Regions from separate parts of the Clostridium felsineum DSM 794 genome, predicted to be linked through region 1. Evidence: riboswitches for the same ligand, from Rfam matches in the RefSeq annotation. Region 1 holds a riboswitch; each other region holds the start of a gene.
What was found. Region 1 has a riboswitch for magnesium ahead of CLFE_RS18380 (magnesium transporter). Riboswitches for the same ligand answer to the same signal wherever they lie in the genome.
Positions count from the first base shown of each region.

Region 2: linked by a shared signal. The riboswitch ahead of CLFE_RS02755 (NRAMP family divalent metal transporter) and the one ahead of CLFE_RS18380 (magnesium transporter) in region 1 are both predicted to bind magnesium.
Region 3: linked by a shared signal. The riboswitch ahead of CLFE_RS24515 (cation-transporting P-type ATPase) and the one ahead of CLFE_RS18380 (magnesium transporter) in region 1 are both predicted to bind magnesium.

Region 1 is NZ_CP096980.1:3,934,932-3,939,229, forward strand. It holds gene CLFE_RS18375 (Nramp family divalent metal transporter) at 1-900, opposite strand, end outside; gene CLFE_RS18380 (magnesium transporter) at 913-2,184, opposite strand; M-box (ykoK) riboswitch at 2,472-2,643, opposite strand; gene CLFE_RS18385 (ammonium transporter) at 3,043-4,260, shown strand.
Region 2 is NZ_CP096980.1:575,956-580,253, reverse strand. It holds gene CLFE_RS02760 (TetR/AcrR family transcriptional regulator) at 1-286, opposite strand, end outside; gene CLFE_RS02755 (NRAMP family divalent metal transporter) at 462-1,697, opposite strand; M-box (ykoK) riboswitch at 1,891-2,054, opposite strand; gene CLFE_RS02750 (MATE family efflux transporter) at 2,221-3,573, opposite strand; gene CLFE_RS02745 (4Fe-4S dicluster domain-containing protein) at 3,629-4,298, opposite strand, start outside.
Region 3 is NZ_CP096981.1:133,702-137,999, forward strand. It holds gene CLFE_RS23125 (LysE family transporter) at 1-521, shown strand, start outside; gene CLFE_RS23130 (winged helix-turn-helix transcriptional regulator) at 527-901, shown strand; gene CLFE_RS23135 (GNAT family N-acetyltransferase) at 920-1,333, shown strand; M-box (ykoK) riboswitch at 1,482-1,669, shown strand; gene CLFE_RS24515 (cation-transporting P-type ATPase) at 1,855-2,010, shown strand; partial or broken gene CLFE_RS24410 (Tn3 family transposase) at 2,078-2,536, opposite strand; gene CLFE_RS23150 (LysR family transcriptional regulator) at 2,684-3,574, opposite strand; gene CLFE_RS23155 (epoxyqueuosine reductase) at 3,699-4,298, shown strand, end outside.

The DNA of each region.
Region 1 (4,298 bases):
CGCATATGAAGTAGATAACGGTATAATACAACAAGCTAAAAAGGAAGCTCCAAACAAACCAATTCCAAATAGAATAAATGAATACTGACCTGCAAGAGGTTTAAGTGCTGATGCTGCATCTTGTGCACTGGATATAGACATATGTGCCTTAAATAATGTTTCTGAAGTACATATTGTTATAAAAAGAGCTGTCGCTATTCCCCATATTGTTCCTAAATATACATCAAGCTTTTCGTATCCATACTCCTTTAAAGATATTCCTTTATCAACTATTGAGGATTGAAGGTAAAATTGCATATATGGAGTTATTGTAGTTCCAACCATGCCTATAAGATCAAGCCAATAACCTTTGTTTAGACTTCCCCTTGGATTAAATATATGCGAAGTCACATTAGACCAATTTGGTTTTACCATAAATGCTGTAATAACATATCCGAAGAACGTAAGTGTCAATAACAAAAATACCTTTTCAGCTTTTGAGTAATTACCTTTTGTCATTATAACCCAAATCATTATTGCAAGTATAGGAACAGATATATATTTATTTATATTAAACAATTGCAAACTAGCAGCAATCCCCGCAAAATCAGCTATGCAAACTCCTAAATTTGCTATTAACAGAACCGTCATGGCAAAGAAAGCTAACTTAACACCATATCTCTCTCTTATTAAATCCGATAATCCCTTTCCTGTAACTACCGCCATTCTAGCATTCATTTCTTGAACAACAGCAAGTCCTATACCTATTGCAAGTAATCCCCACAGCATTGAATAACCGTATTTAGAGCCTATTACAGAATAAGTAGTTACCCCCCCTGCATCGTTACCCGCGTTTGCAGTTATAAGACCTGGGCCAACAATACTAAAAATCAACAATAATCTACTAAACTTCTTTTTCATACGCTCACCCTCTTAGCCCACTTTTTTAAATTTCTTTTTCCATGTTGGCAATAGTACCTCATCTATTAAATCATTTACTAGTATAATTCCACATATTTTATTCTCATTGTCAACTACTGGGAGCGATATAAGATTGTATTTTGATGATATTTCTATAGCTTCATCAAGTTTATCCGAATCTTTAACAAATGCAAGTTTTTTATTCATAACATCTTTAAGCTTTTTTTCTGGAGGCATAAAAAGTAAATCCTTAAGTGATATATAACCTTCCAATTTCCCTTCATCATCCGTTATATAAATAAAATATATCACTTCATCATCAGGATTCATTTCACGTACTATTTCTAAAGTTTCATTTAAGGTTATGTTTACATTAAATGAAATAAAATCTTTATTCATTATACTTCCTACAGTTTCTTCTGCATATCCCATGAGAGCTCTTACTTCTTCAGCATCTTCTTTTTCCATATTAAGTAGTATTTTTTCAGCTGTCTCTTCATCGACCTCATCTAAGATATCCGCAATTTCATCATTTGGCATACTATCTAATACTTCACTTTTTTTATCATCACTTAAATTTTCAAGTATATCCGCTTGAATATCTGGATCTATTTCTTCCAAAATATCTGCTGCCAAATTTTCATCAAGACTTTCAAATACTTTTTTTCTATACTTAAAATCCATGTCTTCAAGTATATCTGCTAGATCTGCCGGATGCATAGTTGACAGCTTCTGGTATGGAACTGTTAATTTTAAATTATCATTAACCATTTCTAAGGATTCAACATCATTCCACATTATATAATTTTCCATAGGTTTTCTTTGCGCTAATTTATAAAATCTATATATAAGCCCTTCAATTCCAAGTCTCCTACTTAATGCCATAAACCCTGTATCAACTGCTATAACTTTAAGTTCACCAACCATCTTTGCCATTCTCAAATCATTAACCCGTACGAGTTTTTTTCCGTTTATATCAACTATTTGCTTATCCAAAAGATTTTTAGACAACAAATAGGAATATTTCCTCATCATTGTGTCTTTAACTGCTTTAACTTTTATATAAATTCTTCTGCCTTCATCTTCTTTGTAAAAATCTATTGTCTTAAATTCGTAGTTTATATATTCTCCACTTTTTTTCACTTTATACCCAATTGCTCTAGGATAAGCTTCATCAGCAACAACATATATATCCCACAATCTACCTACATATTCACCATATTCATCATACACTTTCTTATAAAGTATTTCGCTTAAAAAAAAGTTATTTAATAATTTTTGCATACCAATCATTCCTTTCAAAATTTACTGAAGTATTCCACTTAATGTAAATCGTTTTTTTGTATTACAGTAATAGAAAGTTATGTTCTATCTCTTAGTTTTGAAGAGGAAGATTGGAATTTAATATGTCTATTCTAATAAGTTATATGAAAAACATTCCTCAAATTCCTCTTCTGTTATAAAATTAAAATCGTCCTCGCTCAAATGAGGGCCACTTTCCATAAAAACTCACTCCTTCTTACATTTTGGCATAAAAAAAAGCCATCAAAGGCTCGCTCAAAAATTCTAATAATAAAATTAGACAGTAGAGCTTTAGCACTATATAGCTTAGATCAGAATACAATCCAGCTACGTTAGATAAAACCTTGATTCGGTAATATCTGTTGACCCAAGTTGGCATCTCTCGATGTTTCTGGGCAGTAGCGTATATCTATATAGGAGCCTCACCTAACAAAAACTTTTCTTACTATTATAGTATTATTAAAAGTCAGAAATATATACTGATATTTTAGAATTACAACAAATAAATAACATACCTTTAACAAGGTAAAGTAAAAGAATACATCCTATTACAATATATTCGTTTAAATTCGTACTATACTTTTAATTATAGTATAAAATGTGAATTTTTCAACCTAAAAATAAAAAACTTCTTTAACTTAGTATATTCTTCTCATAATTTATCAAATTATCTTACGTTACTCAAAAATATGATTTTTCTAATTTATAGGCATTAAATTATTTTTTTAACATTTAAACATATATTTAATTAATAAACTTGCAATTTTGTCTCACATTTGATATCATTATAAAATATCGAACTACTTAATTAATCAGAAATGAAAAAAGGAGGCTATTCTTATGAATTTTGCAGATACTACTTTCGTCTTTTTATCAACAGTTTTAGTAATGTTAATGACCCCTGGTCTTGCCATGTTTTATGGGGGAATGGTTAAGACTAAAAACACATTGAGTACTATGATGCACAGTTATGCCTGTATGATTATAATATCTCTTCAATGGGTTTTAATAGGCTATTCAATTGCATTTGGTCCAGATATTTCAGGTCTTATAGGAAATTTACAGTACGCACTTTTACATCATGTGGGTTTTAAACCTTTCGCTCCATATTCTAGTACTATTCCCCACAGCTTATTTATGATGTTTCAATTAATGTTCGCAATTATAACTCCTGGTTTAATAACAGGTGCTTTTGCAGAAAGAATAAAATTTCCAGCATTTATACTTTTCATACTTTTATGGGCAACCTTAATATATGACCCACTTGCACATTGGGTATGGGGTGATGGCGGTTGGATAAAAAAACTAGGAGCTATAGATTTCGCTGGTGGAACTGTAGTACACATAAGTTCTGGTGTTTCCGGTCTTGTAGCCGCTATAATGATTGGAAAAAGAAAAAATATAAAAACATCTCCAAACAACCTTACTTTAACTTTTATAGGTGGTGCCCTTTTATGGTTTGGTTGGTTTGGCTTTAACGCAGGAAGCGCTCTAGGTATAAATGCTGTAGCCATGAATGCCTTTATAACAACTAATACAGCAGCTGCTGCCGCTGCCGCTGCATGGATTGCTTGTGAATGGTTTATTACAAAACGTCCAACTGTTTTAGGTGCTTTAACTGGTACTCTTGCTGGTCTTGTTTCTATAACTCCAGCATGCGGATTTGTAACTGTAGGTTCTTCTCTAATAATAGGTATCCTGGGTGGAATCATATGCTTCTTCTCAGTAAGCTTTCTTAAGAAGAAATTTAAATATGATGATGCATTAGATGCTTTCGGATGCCATGGCGTTGGTGGTACATGGGGAGCTATAGCAACCGGAATATTTGCTACCAAAGCAGTTAACTCAGGTGGAGCAAATGGACTTCTTTATGGAGATCCTTCACTTGTTTTAAAACAGCTTATAGCAACTGGTGCAACTTATGCTTATTCTATAATCGGAACAATCATAATTATTAAATTAGTAACATTAGTATTTAAAATACGTTCAAGTGAAGATGAAGAACTTCAAGGTCTTGATATTTCTATTCATGGTGAAAGAGCTTATCATATAGATTAGAAATTTTAATATACTACTTTGGTCGTAATTTTTCAATT
Region 2 (4,298 bases), 1.5 Mb from region 1:
ATTCACATATCAATTCATGCATTTCAACTGCTTTAAGTTCTATAGCACACATAATAGCATACTTTAATGCAGGAGTTTCTATATCAAAGCTTTCATTTACTATACTGTCACTTTTATCGAATAACTCTAAAACAATAGTCTCAAATATTTCTTCTTTATTCTTAAAAAAGTAATATATGCTGCCAATTAAAACCCCTGATTTATCAACTATTTGTCTTATAGTGGTTTTTTTGTAACCTTTCTCTTTAAAAAGTTCCTTGGCTGCCCACAGTATCTTATTTCTCACTTCATCCAATGAAATCACCTCCGTCACTTAGCTAAGATTTCCCCTATGTAGTTGAACACGTTCAACTCAGCTTTAATTTTATCTTTCTTTTATAAACATGTCAAGTAGTAATATATAAAAGATTTCTAATAAATACCTCCTTAGAATCTTCTATATATCACAATGTATTAATATTTTAAATTAGTTTATTTATTATTGGTGATACAAATAATATTACTGATAATACTATTATAAAAACTACTGTTATGTATACTATTATATTTTGCAATTTGTTATTAATATATTTCCCCATAATATCCTTATTATTTATTAAAAGCACCATAAATATAAGAATTACTGGACAAAGTATACCTGCAATTTGCTGAGTAACAAGCATAATACCTACTAAGGAAAGCTTTGGAACAAGTACTAATGCCGAACTAAATAAAATCATAAAAGTAAAAATTCCATAAAAAGTTTTAGCCTCTTTAAATGAGTTATCAAGTCCTCTTTCCAGTCCAAAGGTTTCACAAATAGCATATGTTGTTGATAGTGGTATTATCATTGTAGCTAAAACCGATGCTCCAAATAGTCCTGCTGCAAAAAGTATTGTAGCATAGTTTCCTGCTAGAGGCTTTAATGCCATAGCTGCCTCTTGTGCACTATTTATTTTAATTCCGTATTTATAAAGCGTTACTGCTGTACAAACAATTATAAAAAATGCTACTAAATTTCCCCACACGGCTCCTAAGTATACATCTAGTTTTTCATATTTATATTCCTTTATACTCAAGCCCTTGTCCACCACTGCTGACTGAAGATAAAACTGCATATATGGTGTTATAGTTGTACCTATCATTCCTATGAACGTTAAAATATATCCATTTGAAAAGCTTATGCTTGGTGTAACTGTAGTTTTAATAACTGTATGCCAGTCTGGATGAACTTTTATACAAGTTATGATATAAGTAAAAAATACAAAGGTGAATGCTAAAAAAACTTTTTCCGTTTTAGCATATGACCCTTTTGTAATAACAAGCCATACTAAAAATGCCATAATAGGTACTGTTATATATTTACTAATCCCAAATAACTCTAAGCTTGCAGCTATTCCAGCAAAATCTCCTACGCACACACCAAAATTAGCTATAAATAATATGAGCATTGCAAACAAAGACCACTTAACTCCATAATTTTCTCTTATTAAATCTGATAAGCCTTTTCCTGTAACTACTGCCATTCTTGCATTCATTTCTTGAATTACAGCTAGACTAAATGTAATTAACAAAAGTCCCCACAGCATCTTATAACTATATGAAGCTCCTACCGTTGCATAAGTAGCTATACCACCTGCATCATTGCCAGCATTTACTGTTATTAAACCTGGACCAATAATGCCTAGTATAAACAATAGCTTGTTTTTCTTTTTCATTTAATTTTACCTCCCAAATAACATGGGAAAGTAAACTAAATTTTATACAAACAATTTAGGCAGTTTCCCCACGTTTATGTTTTTTGAAAATTGTATGTTGTTCTTGCATAAATGACTAGGGTCTGCGTCCATTGATTTCACCTCCAAAAAAATAAAAAAAGCCCCAAAAAGGCCTCACAAAACAACAACAAAAATATTCTATCTTTCGTTGAGCTTTAGCACTATATAGCTTTGGGTAAACCCAGCTACATTAAGTAAAACCTTAATTCGGTAGTACCTGCTAACCCATTGGCATCTTTCGATATTTTTGGGCAGTAGCATATATCTATATAGGAGCCTCACCTAACAATACATATTAACTTTACTTTCTACATAATAATACAAAGAATAAATATTGTCAATGTTTCATGTTTGTGATAATTTAAAATAAAAAACGACACAAAACCATTATATTAATAGGCTTTGCATCGTTTTTTCTATATATTTATATAATTAAAATATATACTCTCTTTATAATAATATCTTAAGCATTTGCTGCTACTTGATTTAATTTTTTTGATGATTTATAAGCTAATAATAAAATAAGCAGTACTGTTAAACCATCAGCTAATGGTTGTGCTAAAAGAATACCTTGCATTCCAAATATAGCATTTAGTATAAATAATCCTGGTATTAAAATTACTCCCTGCCTTGCAAGAGAAACAATTCCACCGTATTTTGCTTGATTTGTAGCCAAGAATAACAAAGTATATACCATTATAAAGCCCATTCCCATAAATGTAACTGAATAATATACAAGTGCCTTTACTCCAATAGATACAACTTGTGCATCATTGTTAAATATTGCAACAAGAGGTTTTGCAAATATAATCATTAAAACACTACAAATAACACAAAATGCTGTAGTCCAAATGAGTGCTATATTTTTAGATGATCTAACTCTATCAAACGCCTTTGCACCAAAACTAAAACCAACAAATGACTGAAATCCCTTTGTAAATCCTGTTATTGCCATGAACCCCAATGAGGTTATTCTAACTTCAATTCCAATTGCAGCTACACACGCATCTCCATAACCTGCACCAAGTACATTAGTTATAGCTATTGAGGCACTATAAAGTAATTGGAAGATCATAAGAACAACTCCAACCTTTGCAGTTTCTACATAATACTCTTTAACTGGTTTAAAGTTTAAAAAATTATATCTAACACTACCTTTTTTGGCTCCAATATAATATAAATAAACTAAAGTTGTAAGTATGTTAGCTACAAGAGTTGCAGTACCAGAACCTCTTATTCCCATATGAAGTCCATAAATAAATACTGGGTTTAGAAAAACATTTGAAATTCCACTTACAAGCATTGCAACCATACTATACATTGTTGCACCCTCAGATGCTAACATATTATTACATGTTACGTTAAAAAGATTAAAAAACAATGAAATCGAAAAAATTTGGGCATATTGTTTTGCAAATACTATATCTGTATTACTTGCTCCAAGACCTCTCAATATTGGGTTCATAAAAATTAATAATATAGCTACAAAAATAACTCCAACAATTAATGAAGTATCCATAATAACAGATCCAGCATCGTTTGCTTTTTTGTAATTTTTCTGACCAAGCAGTTTTGCAATGTATATTGAACCACCACCACCAAGAAGAGAACCAAGTCCTGTAATAATATAAGTTAATGGAGTTGTAACCGTAACTGCTGCCATTTGTTGCTTTCCTAAATTACCAACAAAATATCCATCAACAGAAACAAATAATGCAGATATCATCATACCTACCATTGTAGGAATTCCAAGCTTTAAAAGTACCTTCCATATTTCTCCCTTCTCCATCATGACCAGTTTACTATTTTTCTCCATAAATCAATCGATCCTTTCTATCCCTTTATATATTAATACAAATACTCAACCATAACTATTTAGAATTCATATTTACAATTTCCATTGTGTTTTTTCCAGCCATACATAAAAATGTACATGAACCACAATTTATGCAATCCTCTACTCCATAACTCTTCATATTAGTTTTTATATTTTTTTCTTGATCTCCTATTACCTTATGAACTTGAATTCCCATAGGGCAGTTTTTAGTACATCCTCTACACTTTTTACATTTAGACTCATTATTATAAGTTACTTCCTTTGAATAGCCAATAAAATTGGTTAGTGGAGTAACTTTTTCATTTTCTTGGGCTTTATGAGCCGCCATAATACCTCCGCCTGTAAATATTGCTTTACCTTTTCTATTACCAAAAACTTTCTCTAATACTTCCTTTACATCCATATCATAATTAACTCTTGCAACCTTAGCTTCTCCTGTTTCATAATCAGCAACTGTAATATATCTACTTCCCTTTAAAAACTCACCTTTTGCTATTTCAGCGATCATGATTACAGTTTGAACATTTATAACTAAAATTCCTTTCTTTACTGGAATTTCATTTTTATCCACTTCCATATCAAGTACTTCTTTTATTAATACTTTTTCTGCACCTGTTGGGTAACGATTAGGAAGATTTTTAACATTTATACCCTCAATAACTTCATTCTTTAACAATTTTGCGGCTAAAAAAACTTTTGATGTA
Region 3 (4,298 bases), on a different replicon from region 1:
GAAACATTCTAGCTCTAAATACCACGACTCAATTTGGCTGGCGAAAAGGGAAAAGACTAATTTGGGGAATTTGCGCAGGATATGTCTGTGTACAGATTATTTGCACTTTAGCAGTATACGGCTTGAATTCTTTTCTTACCCCTGTACTTGATGTGTTAAAATATGTTGGAGGCATATATATGGTTTGGCTGGCAATACAAATTTTTAAAAGTAAGCCTTTAAATGCTGACAATGAAGGGAAAGCATCCTTTAGAGAAGGCTTTTCACTTCAATTTGTAAATGTAAAAATATATTTTTATATTATGACCTTGTTAATGATTTATTTTATTCCATATATCAGTACCTTACCCGGTTTACTTTTTGCAGGTGTAGGAGTTGTTGGTATTGGAAGTATAGCTTGTTTAACCTGGGCATTCCTTGGGCTTAAAATACAAACTCTTTACAAAAAACATCATAAACTTATTAATTTTATATTAAGTTTATTTTTACTGTATTGCGCTTGGGATATTATAAGGGGGTAAATTTAATGTATCAACATAAAATAGCATCGGATATTCGTTGTCCTCTTGAATACGGACTTGAAATTTTCGGTGGAAAGTGGAAATCTCGAATTATATGTGTTTTATCTGAAAAAGGTACTTTACGATATAGTGAAATCAGAAAAGAAATGACAAACATAACAGATGCTGTTTTGGCATCTACTCTTAAGGAATTAATTGCAGATGACATTGTTAATAGAAAGTCTTTTGATGAGATTCCACCACGTGTAGAGTACTGCCTTACGGATAAAGGTATTTCTGTAATTCCTATTTTACAGAGTATTTGCAGCTGGTCTGGGGCTTATCATAAAGAAGATAATGAACATACAATGGCACAATGTAAAAAATGTGACTATAAATAATCAAGGGAGGTATTTATAATAATGATTAACTACACTTATGAAAAAAAGTTCACACAAGATGAGGTACAGCAATTATTTTTATCTGTTGGCTGGGTATCTGGTCAATATCCCAGTAGGTTGTATAAAGCATTAAAGAATTCTTCTACGGTTTTAACCGCTTGGGATGAAAATAAACTAGTAGGGCTTGTGCGTGTGTTAGATGATAGTGAAATGGTAGCATATATGCATTACGTTTTAGTGAATCCAGCTTATCAAGGTCAAAGAATTGCTGGAACAATGATTGAAATGATTAAAGAAAAATATAAGAATTATTTATATATTGAAATTATGCCAGAAGAAAGTAAAAATGCAGCTTTCTATGAGAAATTTGGCTTTAAAATTATGACAGATGGAGTGGCAATGCAGCTTTGCAATTTTAATGATAAATACTAAGTAATTTAAATTGCTAATTATATGATATTATTGCAACAGTTTGTAAAATATGACGTGATTCTACATAGTATTTTTATTTGCTAAATTCAAAAAAGGTTGACATTAATACATATTTACGTATATTATAATAAAGCAAGTTTAAAAATTTAATACTCTTTGTTAGGTGAGGTTACTACATAGATATACGCTACTGCCCAAAAATGTCGAGAGACGCCAATGGGTCAGCAAGTACTGCCGAATTAAGGCTTTATTTAATGTAGCTGACGGCCTTCATATTTTTATGAATGGCTATGTTCAAAGCTGTGTAGTGCTAAAACTAAACGAATGGAGAAAATAGATGTTTTTTTGTGTCGAGCATAAATCTCTTCATTCTTTGTGATGGAGGGATTTTTTTATTTTAAAAATAGGAGGTGGTTACCTATGGACGATGATCCTGAAAATAATATATCTAAAAATAAAATGTTAATTGTTATTAAAGGTAACTACCCTTTAAATAACAATGACTAAGGGAGGCCATTGTTATGGAACTAAAAAACCTTATTAGTAATATTAATTCACCCTATATCGAATTAATTTTCAAAAAATTCAATACCTCATTAAACGGAATAAGTGAAGAAGAAGCTGTAACTAGATTACAAAAATACGGTTTAAATGGGGTACGGCAACGATTCGTGTAAAAAAGACCTCCTACGGGTACAGCCGACATACATGTAAAAACCGGCCACATGATGGAAGTAATATCCATTATATGACCTTTTCTTGTTTCATAGGTATGGAAATAGTCATATCTATTTCCTTTGGTATATTTTTCAAGTCAATCACATAATCACCAAATCGTTTTATGTGTCTAGTAAGATATGGACTAAGCGCTGCTACATCTGACTTGGTAAACTCTACTCCATTAGCTGATAGTTCTTTTAATATATACGTCATGTCCACAACATTTTGAAGTATTACTGCATTGGATACAAGATTATTATATTTAATTCTTTTTTCTTGTTCATCAGGATCATTTTCGGAAATAATGACTTCACCACCGAATGAGAAATATTTAGAAAACCCATTATATTATTCCATTTTATTCGTGGTTGATGTAATCTGTTGACGCATTTCAATATCGGAAATATATTCCAAAAGAAAAATGGTTCGAATTACTCTGCCTAGTTCTCTAAATGCTTGATAGAGCTTGTTTTTATGACTATACTTCATTGTGACAGTTTTCATATAAACCTTGTTTTTGTAGAGTTTATAAGTTTATAAAAACAGTATTTAATGGTATAATATTGCTAATCAGTAAGTCGTATCTGTGAGAAAATGCGAAGTAAAGATTATTTATTAATAACTTTGAATCTATTTGCTTTCAAAATTCTCCCTCAGTATCTGTATAAATAATGACATTGCAGGACTAATCCACTTGTTCTTATGATAAGCGTATATTGCTGTGATTTTGGTATCAGAGCAACCTGCCTCAAGTTCTTTTAATTTCCCATTTTTCAGTTCTTCTTCTACTGTAAAACGAGGCAAGAAAGAAATTCCTAAATTACTTGCAACACATTTTTTTATTGCTTCAATGCTCCAAAGTTCAATTGTGTTATCTAAGAGTATATTGTTAACACGAAAATAATTTTCAAGTATTTTTCGATTAATGGATTCATCCTCATTAATAATAAGACTTGTATTTATTTCTTGATTTGGTGTGCAAAAATCAAATTTATTTTGTTCTAATCGAGGTGAACATATTAAAGTTAAAGTGAAATCAGCTAGTTTAACAGTAATCAAACTATCATTTTTACTTCCCACATCGTACATTAAACCGAGGTCTGCTTCACCCTTCGATAAGATATTTTTTATGTCAAGGCAATTGAGTGAAATGATAGAAAGTTTTACATTAGGAGCTTTTTCTTTAAACAAGCTCAACACATTTTGTAATTTATAAGACATCAGTGATTCTGCAACTGCAATTTTCAATTCTCCTGTAATCTTATCGCCAAATTTACCAATACTCTCAATTTTTTTTACTGTATCAAGTAATTCGTTTGCATAAGGTATTAATTCTTTACCTGAAGTTGTTAAGACCATGTTGCGACCAATTTTTTCAAATAGCTTGATTGAGAGTTCTTGTTCTAATTGTTGAATTTGTGAGGTGACTGTGGATTGAGTATATCCTAATTTCATTGCTGCATTTGAAAAACTACCTTCTTCTATAATACTTTTAAAGGTTTTAAAATGCCTAATATCCATTAATTTCACTCCAATCTTCATATTAAGTTATGATATATTAAAAAAATCGAATTGTCAATTCGGATATATCAATTTTACAAATATATAGTTCTTTGATAGTATAAGTGAAAGGAGTGTTGAAGAAATGAATTCATTAGCAGAACAAATAAAAAGTGCAGCACTTCATATGGGCTATGAAAAGTGCGGTATTATTAAGATATCTGATATGTTAGGTTATGAGGAAAAACTTAATGAACGAATTGAGCGCATTCCAGAAGTAAAGCCATATTATGAAGATTTTTATTCTTTTGCTCACCCAGAAGATACTTATCCATGGGCAAAATCAATCGTTATTTGTGCAAGGCAATATGGAAAATACTATATTCCTGAACACTTAAAAGGCATGATAGCTAAATACTATTTGGTAGATAGTAGAACAGACGAGAATTCTGAAAGTTTTCAAGATAGTTTGAAATTTGAAAAACATATGCAAGATATAGGAATAAAAACTGCTACTGACAGGAAATTTGGTATTACTGCATTACGATTTGCAGCATTGAAAGCTGGAATTGGATTAGTGCGTAAAAATAATTTTTTTTATACGGAATCGGGTTCATGGGTATATTTAGAAGCATGGTTAATTGACAAGGAGTTAGAATCAATCGAAATACCAACACTGAAGAAATGTTCTGAATACTGTAATATATGCATTAAATCATGTCCAACATCTTCTTTATCTGAGCCT